2 regions of the Streptomyces sp. NBC_01497 genome follow, and region 1 is predicted to be linked to the other one. Evidence: riboswitches for the same ligand, from Rfam matches in the RefSeq annotation. Region 1 holds a riboswitch; the other holds the start of a gene.
The links. A riboswitch is a leader RNA that binds a small molecule or an ion and turns the genes downstream of it on or off. The one in region 1 is predicted to bind cobalamin.
Positions count from the first base shown of each region.

Region 2: linked by a shared signal. The riboswitch ahead of OG310_RS11215 (ribonucleoside-diphosphate reductase subunit alpha) and the one ahead of OG310_RS27070 (cobalamin biosynthesis protein) in region 1 are both predicted to bind cobalamin.

Region 1 is NZ_CP109427.1:6,419,080-6,423,493, reverse strand. It holds gene OG310_RS27085 (class II aldolase/adducin family protein) at 1-58, opposite strand, end outside; gene OG310_RS27080 (inorganic phosphate transporter) at 438-1,682, shown strand; gene OG310_RS27075 (hypothetical protein) at 1,798-1,995, shown strand; cobalamin riboswitch at 2,248-2,400, shown strand; gene OG310_RS27070 (cobalamin biosynthesis protein) at 2,436-3,476, shown strand; gene OG310_RS27065 (cobyric acid synthase) at 3,569-4,414, shown strand, end outside.
Region 2 is NZ_CP109427.1:2,645,869-2,650,282, forward strand. It holds gene OG310_RS11200 (CASTOR/POLLUX-related putative ion channel) at 1-162, opposite strand, end outside; gene OG310_RS11205 (GNAT family N-acetyltransferase) at 487-981, shown strand; gene OG310_RS11210 (phosphotransferase) at 1,098-2,075, opposite strand; cobalamin riboswitch at 2,187-2,312, shown strand; gene OG310_RS11215 (ribonucleoside-diphosphate reductase subunit alpha) at 2,450-4,414, shown strand, end outside.

The sequences.
Region 1 (4,414 bases):
ACGGCCCGGTCAGCGCGTCCCTGAGCCGGTCCGCCTGCTGATCCGTCATCTCTGTCATCTCTGTCATGGGGAGATCGTGCCAGCGCCACGCCGGGGGCGGCCGGGAGCGGTCCCGGGCACGTCCGCCGCGGGCAGGGGGATCCGGGCTGCGGTCCCGGCGGAGTCGTGGGCTCCGGGAACGAGGCGCGCGGGAGGGGAGGGCGCGCGCGCCGGCCGCGAGAAAGGGGTGCGCGCGAACGGTCCCGGGCTCGCGCACGGTTGCGTACGGGGCTCACGTCGCCTCGGATGTCCTCCGTGATACGGGGGGCTCCGGGGACGGGGTCCGGGGCGAATCGTCAGGAGAGACACCGCGAATACCGACCCAGTTCACCTTGCGTTCATCCACGCTCCCTACGTTCATCTCGGCCACACACCCCGTCGAACGATTGCCTGGGTACATGGAGCATGTGACGCTGCTGCTCGCGGTCGTGATCGCGACAGCCCTCGCGTTCGATTTCACGAACGGCTTCCACGACACCGCCAACGCGATGGCCACGACCATCTCGACCGGTGCGCTCAACCCCAAGATCGCGGTGGCGATGTCCGCCGCCCTGAACCTCGTCGGCGCCTTCCTGTCGGTGGAGGTCGCCAAGACGATCTCCGGCGGGATCGTCAACGAGTCGGGCATCAGAACCCAGGTCATCTTCGCGGCCCTGGTCGGTGCCATCCTCTGGAACCTCGTCACCTGGCTGCTGGGACTCCCGTCGAGTTCGTCGCACGCCCTGTTCGGCGGCCTGATCGGCGCGGCCGTGATGTCCGCGGGCGCCTCGGCGGTCAACGGCGACGTGGTGATCACCAAGGTCCTCCTCCCCGCGGTCGCCGCCCCGGCGGTGGCCGGGCTCGCGGCGCTCGTCGCCGCCCGCCTGACCTTCCGCATCGGGCGGCACACGGGCGACGCGGCCACCGCGAAGGGCTACCGCGCGGGGCAGATCGCCTCCGCCGCGCTGGTCTCCCTCGCACACGGCACCAACGACGCGCAGAAGACGATGGGAGTGATCACGCTCGCGCTCGTCACCGGCGGCGTGATCGCTCCCGGCTCCAATCCGCCGGTCTGGGTCATCGTCTGCTCGGGTCTGGCGATCGCCCTCGGCACGTACATCGGCGGCTGGCGGATCATCCGCACCATGGGCACCGGCCTGACCGACCTGCGCCCGCAGCAGGGCTTCGCGGCGCAGACCAGCGCGGCGATCTCGATCCTCGCCTCCTCGCACCTCGGCTTCTCGCTCTCCACCACGCAGGTGTGCTCGGGCGCCGTGATGGGCGCGGGCCTCGGCCGCAAGGGCGGGGTGGTGCGCTGGTCGACCGCGTCGCGGATGGCGATCGCCTGGTGCCTGACGCTGCCGGCCGCCGCGCTGGTCGCGGCGGGCGCGGAGTTCGTCGCCGGGCAGGGTGCCTGGGGCATCGCGGTGGTGGCGGCCGTACTGGTGGCCGCCTCCACGGTCATCTGGCTGGCGGCCCGCCGACGGCCCGTCACCGCGCAGAGCGTGACGGCGAGCGGCATGACCACGCAGCCCGCCGGGGCCGCCGTGGCCGCGCCATCCGGTGCCGGCGCCCGAGAGCAGGACGGGGACCTCAGCGCGACCATCCCCGCGCCCGCGCCGGCCGCCGCCGCGCCCGCGCCTCCGCAGTCGGCCGCGGCATGAGCGGCCCGGCGGCGGGTGCGGCCCGCATCACCGCCTTCGCCCGCGAGGGACAGCCGAATCGGGCCGGGTGCGTGCACCGGGCCACCGTCAGGGACAAGGACAGGGACACGGCCGTATGAACATCGACTGGGCATCCGTCGGCAGTGTCTTCGGCGTCAGCCTGCTGGTGAGCGTGGCCCTGGTGGGCCTGTTCGCCCTGGGCACCGTGGGGCTCGCCAAGCAGGGCTCGGTGGTCGTCACATCCGCCGCGTACGCCTGCTTCGCCCTGTGCGCGGCGGCCGTCGCGTACGGGATCTTCCTGATCGTCGGCTGAGCGCTTCTCGCAGGACGGCCGAAGTCCCTCGCGTGCCCGGGCACGCGAGGGACTTCGGCGCGTCACGGGCCCGCCGGGTACGGGCGCCGGAGCGGCGCCGGTACCGAAGTGCCCGGCGCCGCCGGTCCGCGCGGGCGGGCCGCCCGGACACGGCGCGTGCGTGCCCGCCGGGAGCCCTTATGACGTGTCCGCCCGGGCCCGGGTGTGGCTCTTCGCACACTGCACCACCGCAGGTCAAGGGTGAGGTTGACGGGCGTTGTGGGGCGTGGTGGACTTCCGTGGCCATTACCGCGGCAGCAACAGAGGAAGCCGGTGCGAATCCGGCGCGGTCCCGCCACTGTCACCGGTGAGCGCCCCCGGGGCGCGCCGGGAGCCAGGAACTCTCGCCGCCGTGTTTCACGTCGAGCCGGGGCGCGGACCCTGAGTGAGGACACTGCCCCATGCCTGCCCGTGGCAGAGCCGTCAAGGACACCTTCGCGTTCGGCGCGGCCGCCGGGCTCGGCCTGATCGCCGACGCCGTGCTCGGTGATCCGCGCCGCGGCCATCCTGTCGCCGCCTTCGGGCGGTGCGCCGGCGCCGCGGAGCGGCTGCTGTGGCACGACGACCGGGGACGCGGGGCCCTGTTCACCGCCGTCTGCGTCGGGTCGGCCGCAGGCGCGGCCTCGCTGGCGGCCCGGGCACTGCGGGACCGGCGCACCGCCTCGCTCGCCCTGGGCGCGGCAGCCACCTGGGCCGTCGTCGGCGGCACCTCCCTCGCCCGCGAGGCCGCACTCATCGGCTCCGCCCTCACGGCCGGCGACGTCGAGGCGGCGCGTACCCGGCTGCCGCACCTGTGCGGGCGCGACCCCCAGGCCCTGGACGAGCGGCAACTCGCGCGGGCCGTCGTCGAGTCGGTCGCCGAGAACACCTCCGACGCGGTCGTCGGCGCGCTCGTGTGGGGCGCGCTCGCGGGTGTCCCGGGTCTCGTGGGCTTCCGCGCCGTGAACACGCTGGACGCGATGGTCGGCCACCGCTCGTCCCACTACCTGCGGTTCGGCTGGGCGTCGGCGCGCCTCGACGACGCCGTCGGATGGCCGGGCGCCCGGCTGACGGCCGCGCTCGCGGTCCTCGCGGGCGGCGCGCCGCGCCGTGCGCTGCGGGTCGTACGACGCGACGCGAGCCGCCACCCGAGTCCCAACGCGGGCCCGGTCGAGGCGTCGTTCGCGGGCGCGCTGGGCGTACGGCTCGGCGGGACACTGGCCTACGGCGGGCGGGTGGAGCAGCGGCCGGTGCTGGGCGAGGGGCTGCGCGAAGTGGAGGTCCCGGACGTCGAGCGGGCGGTACGCCTGTCGCGGCGCGTGACCTGGCTCGCACTCGCGGCGTGTGTGACGGGGCGGCTGGCATGGGGAGCCATACGGGGATCGCTGGCGGGAAGCGCGCGGGAACCCGTGCGGCGATCGGGGTGGGCGACGGCGTGGCGGAGCGGGGAGGTACGGCGGTGACAGGGGTGACGGGTCTGCCCGGTGGCGCGCCCGACGGCGCCCGGGGAGCGCGGGGCGGCTCGGGACGGGGCGGCTCGGGACGGGGCGGTGGTCTGCTGGTCGCGGGCACGACCTCGGACGCGGGCAAGAGCGTGGTGACGGCCGGCATCGTGCGCTGGCTCGCGCGGCAGGGCATGAAGGTGGCGCCGTTCAAGGGCCAGAACATGTCACTGAATTCGTTCGTCACACGTGAGGGCGCGGAGATCGGCCGCGCGCAGGCGATGCAGGCACGGGCCGCCGGCGTCGAGCCGACCGCCCTGATGAATCCGGTGCTGCTGAAGCCGGGTGGCGAGTCGAGCAGCCAAGTGGTGCTGATGGGGCGGCCGGTGGGCGAGCTGAGCGCGCGCGGCTACCACGGAGGACGCCAGGAGGCGCTGCTCGGCACGGTGCTGGAGTGCCTGGCGGAGCTGCGGGCGACCTACGACGCGGTGATATGCGAAGGCGCCGGCAGCCCGGCCGAGATCAACCTGCGCCGTACGGACATCGTGAACATGGGCATCGCGCGGGCCGCGCGGCTGCCGGTGGTGGTGGTCGGCGACATCGACCGCGGCGGGGTGTTCGCGTCGTTCTTCGGTACGACGGCGCTGCTCAGCCGGGAGGACCAGTCGCTCGTCGCGGGCTACCTGGTGAACAAGTTCCGGGGGGACGTGTCGCTGCTGACGCCGGGACTGGACATGCTGAAGGAACTCACGGGGCGGCCCACGTACGGGGTCCTGCCCTGGCGCGAGGGGCTCGGCATCGACGAGGAGGACGGCGGTCTCGGCGTCCGCGCGAGCGGGTCCGCCCTGCCGCCCGTCGGCGACGAGGTGCTGCGCGTCGCCGTGTGCGCGCTTCCGCTGATGTCGAACTTCACCGACGTCGACGCGCTGGCCGCGGAACCGGGCGTACGCGTGCGGTTC
Region 2 (4,414 bases), 3.8 Mb from region 1:
GTCCGTCCACACCAGTACGGCGCTGACCGGGAGCACGAAGACCAGGCAGGTGATCACCAGCCAGCCCATCAGGGTGCCGGTGCTGCGCGCCAGCGTGCGGTCGAACCGGTAACGCGCCCGGTCGCGTAACGCGGACGTCCGCGACCCCTTCGGTCTTCCCACTCCCACCCCGCCCTTTGTGCCCTGCGCCGCGCTCCAGGCGGGTACGGCACCGCCCCGCCCACCACCGCACAGTGCCGCCCGCCGCACCGGAACACGCCGTATTCGAAGGCTGGTTCACCCTTTCGGGGAGGCGCACCGGCCAGGCGTACCGAGTGCGCCGGAGCGGACCGGCTCGCGGCTCGGGGAGCTCCGCGCCGCCCGGCGCGGGCCGGCTCGCGTGGATGCGGCTCCGCGCCGCCGGCACCGGACCGCCCCGGCCTCCCGCGTCTCTTCGCCGCCGCCCACCCGGGCCCGCTGTCACACCCCTCCCGCACACTGGACGGCATGGACTTCACGATCAGGCGGGCGGAGCCGGGCGAGTACGCGCGCATCGGCGCGATGACGGTGGACGTGTACATCGGGGAGGGCCTGGTGGCGCCGGACAATCCCTACGGAGAGCAGTTGCGGTCCGTGGAGATACGGGCGCGGGAGGCGGAGGTGCTGGTCGCGGCGGACCCCGACGGCACCCTGCTCGGCGCGGTGACGTACGCGGGGGACGGCGGCCCCTGGGCCGAGGTCGCGCGGGCCGACGAGGCGGAGTTCCGGATGCTGGTCGTCGCGGCGGCGGCCCGCCGGCGCGGGGTTGGCGAGGCGCTGGTGCGCGCCTGCCTGACGCGAGCGCGCGAGGCGGGCCACCGGGGGGTCGCGCTGTCCACGGAGGCCCGCATGACCTCGGCGCACCGGATCTACGAGCGGCTCGGGTTCCTCCGGGATCCCTCGCGCGACTGGTCGCCGCGCCCGGGAGTGGACCTGCTGGTCTACGCGTTGGCGTTCTCCTAGACCGGTCCCCGGGACGCGAGCCTGCCGTATCGGGCGCGTGCGTCGCGGACCCGAACGGGCCGCCGGCGGGCCCCGGCGCGCGGGGCGCCCGGAGCGCGTCGGCCGGGCCCGGCCCCTCAGGACACGGCCAGGGGCCCCAGCCGGGTCTGCGCGAGATCCAGCCACCGCTCGACGTCGGCGGGGCCGTGGTGCCGGACGGCCCAGTCGGCGAGGCGCAGGCTCATGTGGGCCCACAGGGGCAGCAGGACTGCGGGAGGCAGCGCGTCGAGCACGGCGTCCAGGCGCTCCACCACGCCCGGTTCGCACTGCAGTCCTTCGAGTCCGAAGCGCAGGGTGACGAGGTCGAGCCGCCGGTCCCCCCGCCCGGCGCCGTCCCAGTCGACCACTCCGCTCAGCGAGCCGTCGGGGGCGGCGAGCATGTTGCCCGGATGGAAGTCGAAGTGCACGGCGTCGTCCGGGGGTCCGGGGCCCGCGGCGACGGCACGTACCCGCCGCTCCAGCGCGGCCGTTCGCCGGCTGTGCTCGCGCAGGGGCCCGTGCAGACAGAAGCCGGGGCCGTCGTCCTGGAGGTGGAGGCCGACCCGCGGGATGTCCGGGCGGCCGGCCAGCCGGCCCGCCATCGACTCGCTGAGTGCGAGCGCCCGGTCGAGGGCGGTACGGGTGAACCGCCGCACGGCACGGCCGGGCAGCACCTCCTGGACGATCACCGCGGCGTTACCGGTCCGGGCCGCCAATTCGGTTGCGGGGCACGGGAATCCGTCGCCGCGCAGCAGTTCGCAGACGGCGAGCGGTCCGGCGCGCAGAGCGGCCACGGAGGTGTCCGGCCGCCAGGTGAGCACGGACCGGTGACCGTCCTGCCACCGCACGTACGCGGCCCCGACCTCCCCGCCGCCGCAGGGCCCCTCGACCGTCAGCCGGACCCCGGTTGCGGCATACACACCCTCGGCCGCACGCGCCGCGTCCAGGGGCCGCACCCGCCGCGCGGAGCCCACCCGCTCCCCCGTGTCCGGTCCTCCGGCGGCTCGTTCCCGGGCGTCATCCGCACCGCGAGGCAGCGCTCGGGACGCGCCGGGCCCGGGGTCGCGAGCGGTCACGGGAAGCACCTCCTCCGGCTCCGAACGATATCCCAGCGGGCCGACGGCACGGCACGCGAACCGCCACGCGACACAACATCTAGTGGTCGTTGCGCGCTGCGCCCCCAGATGTATGCTCATGCCGCTGCCGCCGCAGGGGAATCCGGTGTGACTCCGGAACTGTCCCGCAACGGTGTACGCGGCGTGCCCCGGCACGCCCGCACAAGTCCGAGTACCTGACGGCAGCCGCCCCGGCGCGGTGCCGGGGCCGCCAAGGACGTCCGGGTCTCGTGGAGCGGGCCGGTGGACGCGGTGGTGCCCTGCCCTGCCCGGGCCGGTGCCCCCGTCGCCGCGCCCTGCCTCGCCTGGCCCGCCCAGCGAGGAGAGCTCTCAGCGTGACCATCGCACCCGCGGAACCCGTCTCAGCGCGACTGCTGAGGATCCTCGGCGACCTCAGCGCCGACCTGCCCGATGTCGAGCCCGGGCGGGTGGCCGCCGCCGCGCTGCGCGGCCGCAGCGCCCGCGCCGACTCGGCCGAACTGCGGGGCCTCGCGACCGAGGCCGCCGCCGGGCTGATCCCCGAGGACCCGGCGTACGGCCGCCTCGCGGCCCGGCTGCTGGCGCGCGCCGTGACGGAGGAAGCGGCGGGCGAGGGCGCCGTGTCGTTCTCGGCGTCGATCGCGGTCGGCCTGCGCGAGGGGCTGATCGGGGACCGTACCGCCGCGTTCGTCGCCGCCCACCGGGTGGCGCTGGACGCGTTGGTGGACCCGGACGCGGACGACGGTTTCGAGTACTTCGGCCTGCGGACCGTGTACACGCGCTACGTGCTGCGCCATCCGACGACGCGCCGGGTGATCGAGACGCCCCAGCACTTCCTGCTGCGGGTGGCGGCCGGGCTCGCCCGGGACACCTCCGAGGCGGCGCTCGCCGAAGTCGCGGAGCTGTACCGGCTGATGTCGCGCCGGGAGTACCTGCCGTCCTCCCCCACGCTGTTCAACTCCGGCACCAGCCACCCGCAGATGTCGTCGTGCTACCTGCTGGACTCGCCGCTGGACGAACTGGACTCGATCTACACCCGATACCACCAGGTGGCCCGGCTCTCGAAGCACTCCGGCGGCATCGGGCTGCCGTTCTCGCGGGTGCGGGCGCGTGGTTCGCTGATCCGGGGCACCAACGGGCTGTCGAACGGCATCGTCCCGTTCCTGCGGACCCTGGACGCCTCCGTCGCCGCCGTGAACCAGGGCGGCCGGCGCAAGGGCGCCGCCGCCGTCTACCTGGAGACGTGGCACGCCGACATCGAGGAGTTCCTCGAACTGCGGGACAACACCGGTGAGGAGGCCCGCCGCACCCACAACCTGAACCTGGCGCACTGGATCCCGGACGCGTTCATGCGCCGGGTCGCCGCCGACGAGGACTGGTCGCTGTTCTCGCCGTCCGACGTGCCGGAGCTGACCGACCTGTGGGGCGATGCCTTCGACGCGGCGTACCTGGCCGCCGAGCAGGCCGGTCTCGCCCGCAAGTCGCTGCCCGCGCGGGAGTTGTACGGCCGGATGATGCGCACCCTCGCGCAGACCGGCAACGGCTGGCTGACCTTCAAGGACACCGCGAACCGCACCGCCAACCAGACGGCGGAGCCGGGCCGGGTCATCCACTCCTCGAACCTGTGCACCGAGATCCTCGAAGTCACGGACGACTCCGAGACCGCCGTGTGCAACCTCGGCTCGGTCAACCTGGGCGCGTTCGTCGCGAGCGGCCCTTACGCCGGGGTGGACACGGCCCTGGACTGGGTGCGTCTCGACGCGGCCGTCCGCGTCGCCGTGCGCTTCCTCGACCGCGTCGTTGACCGGAACTTCTACCCGACCGAGGAGGCCGGGCGGTCCAACTCCCGCTGGCGGCCGGTCGCCCTGGGCGTGATGGGCCTGCAGGACGTGTTCTTCACCCTGCGGCTGCCGTTCGACTCGGACCCGGCCCGGGAACTGTCGACCCGGATCGCGGAGCGGATCATGCTCACCGCGTACGAGATGTCCTGCGACCTCGCCGCGGCGGACGGTCCGTTGCCCGCCTGGCGGGAGACCCGCGCGGCGCGCGGTGTGCTGCACCCGGACCACTACGCCACCACGCACCACTGGCCCGAGCGGTGGCAGGCGCTGCGTGCCCGCGTCGCGACGACCGGGATGCGCAACGCGCTGCTGCTCGCGATCGCCCCGACCGCGACCATCGCGTCGATCGCGGGCGCCTACGAGTGCATCGAGCCGCAAGTCTCCAACCTGTTCAAGCGCGAGACGCTGTCGGGCGAGTTCCTCCAGGTCAACCCGTACCTGGTGGCCGATCTCAAACGGCTAGGGCTGTGGAGTGCGGCG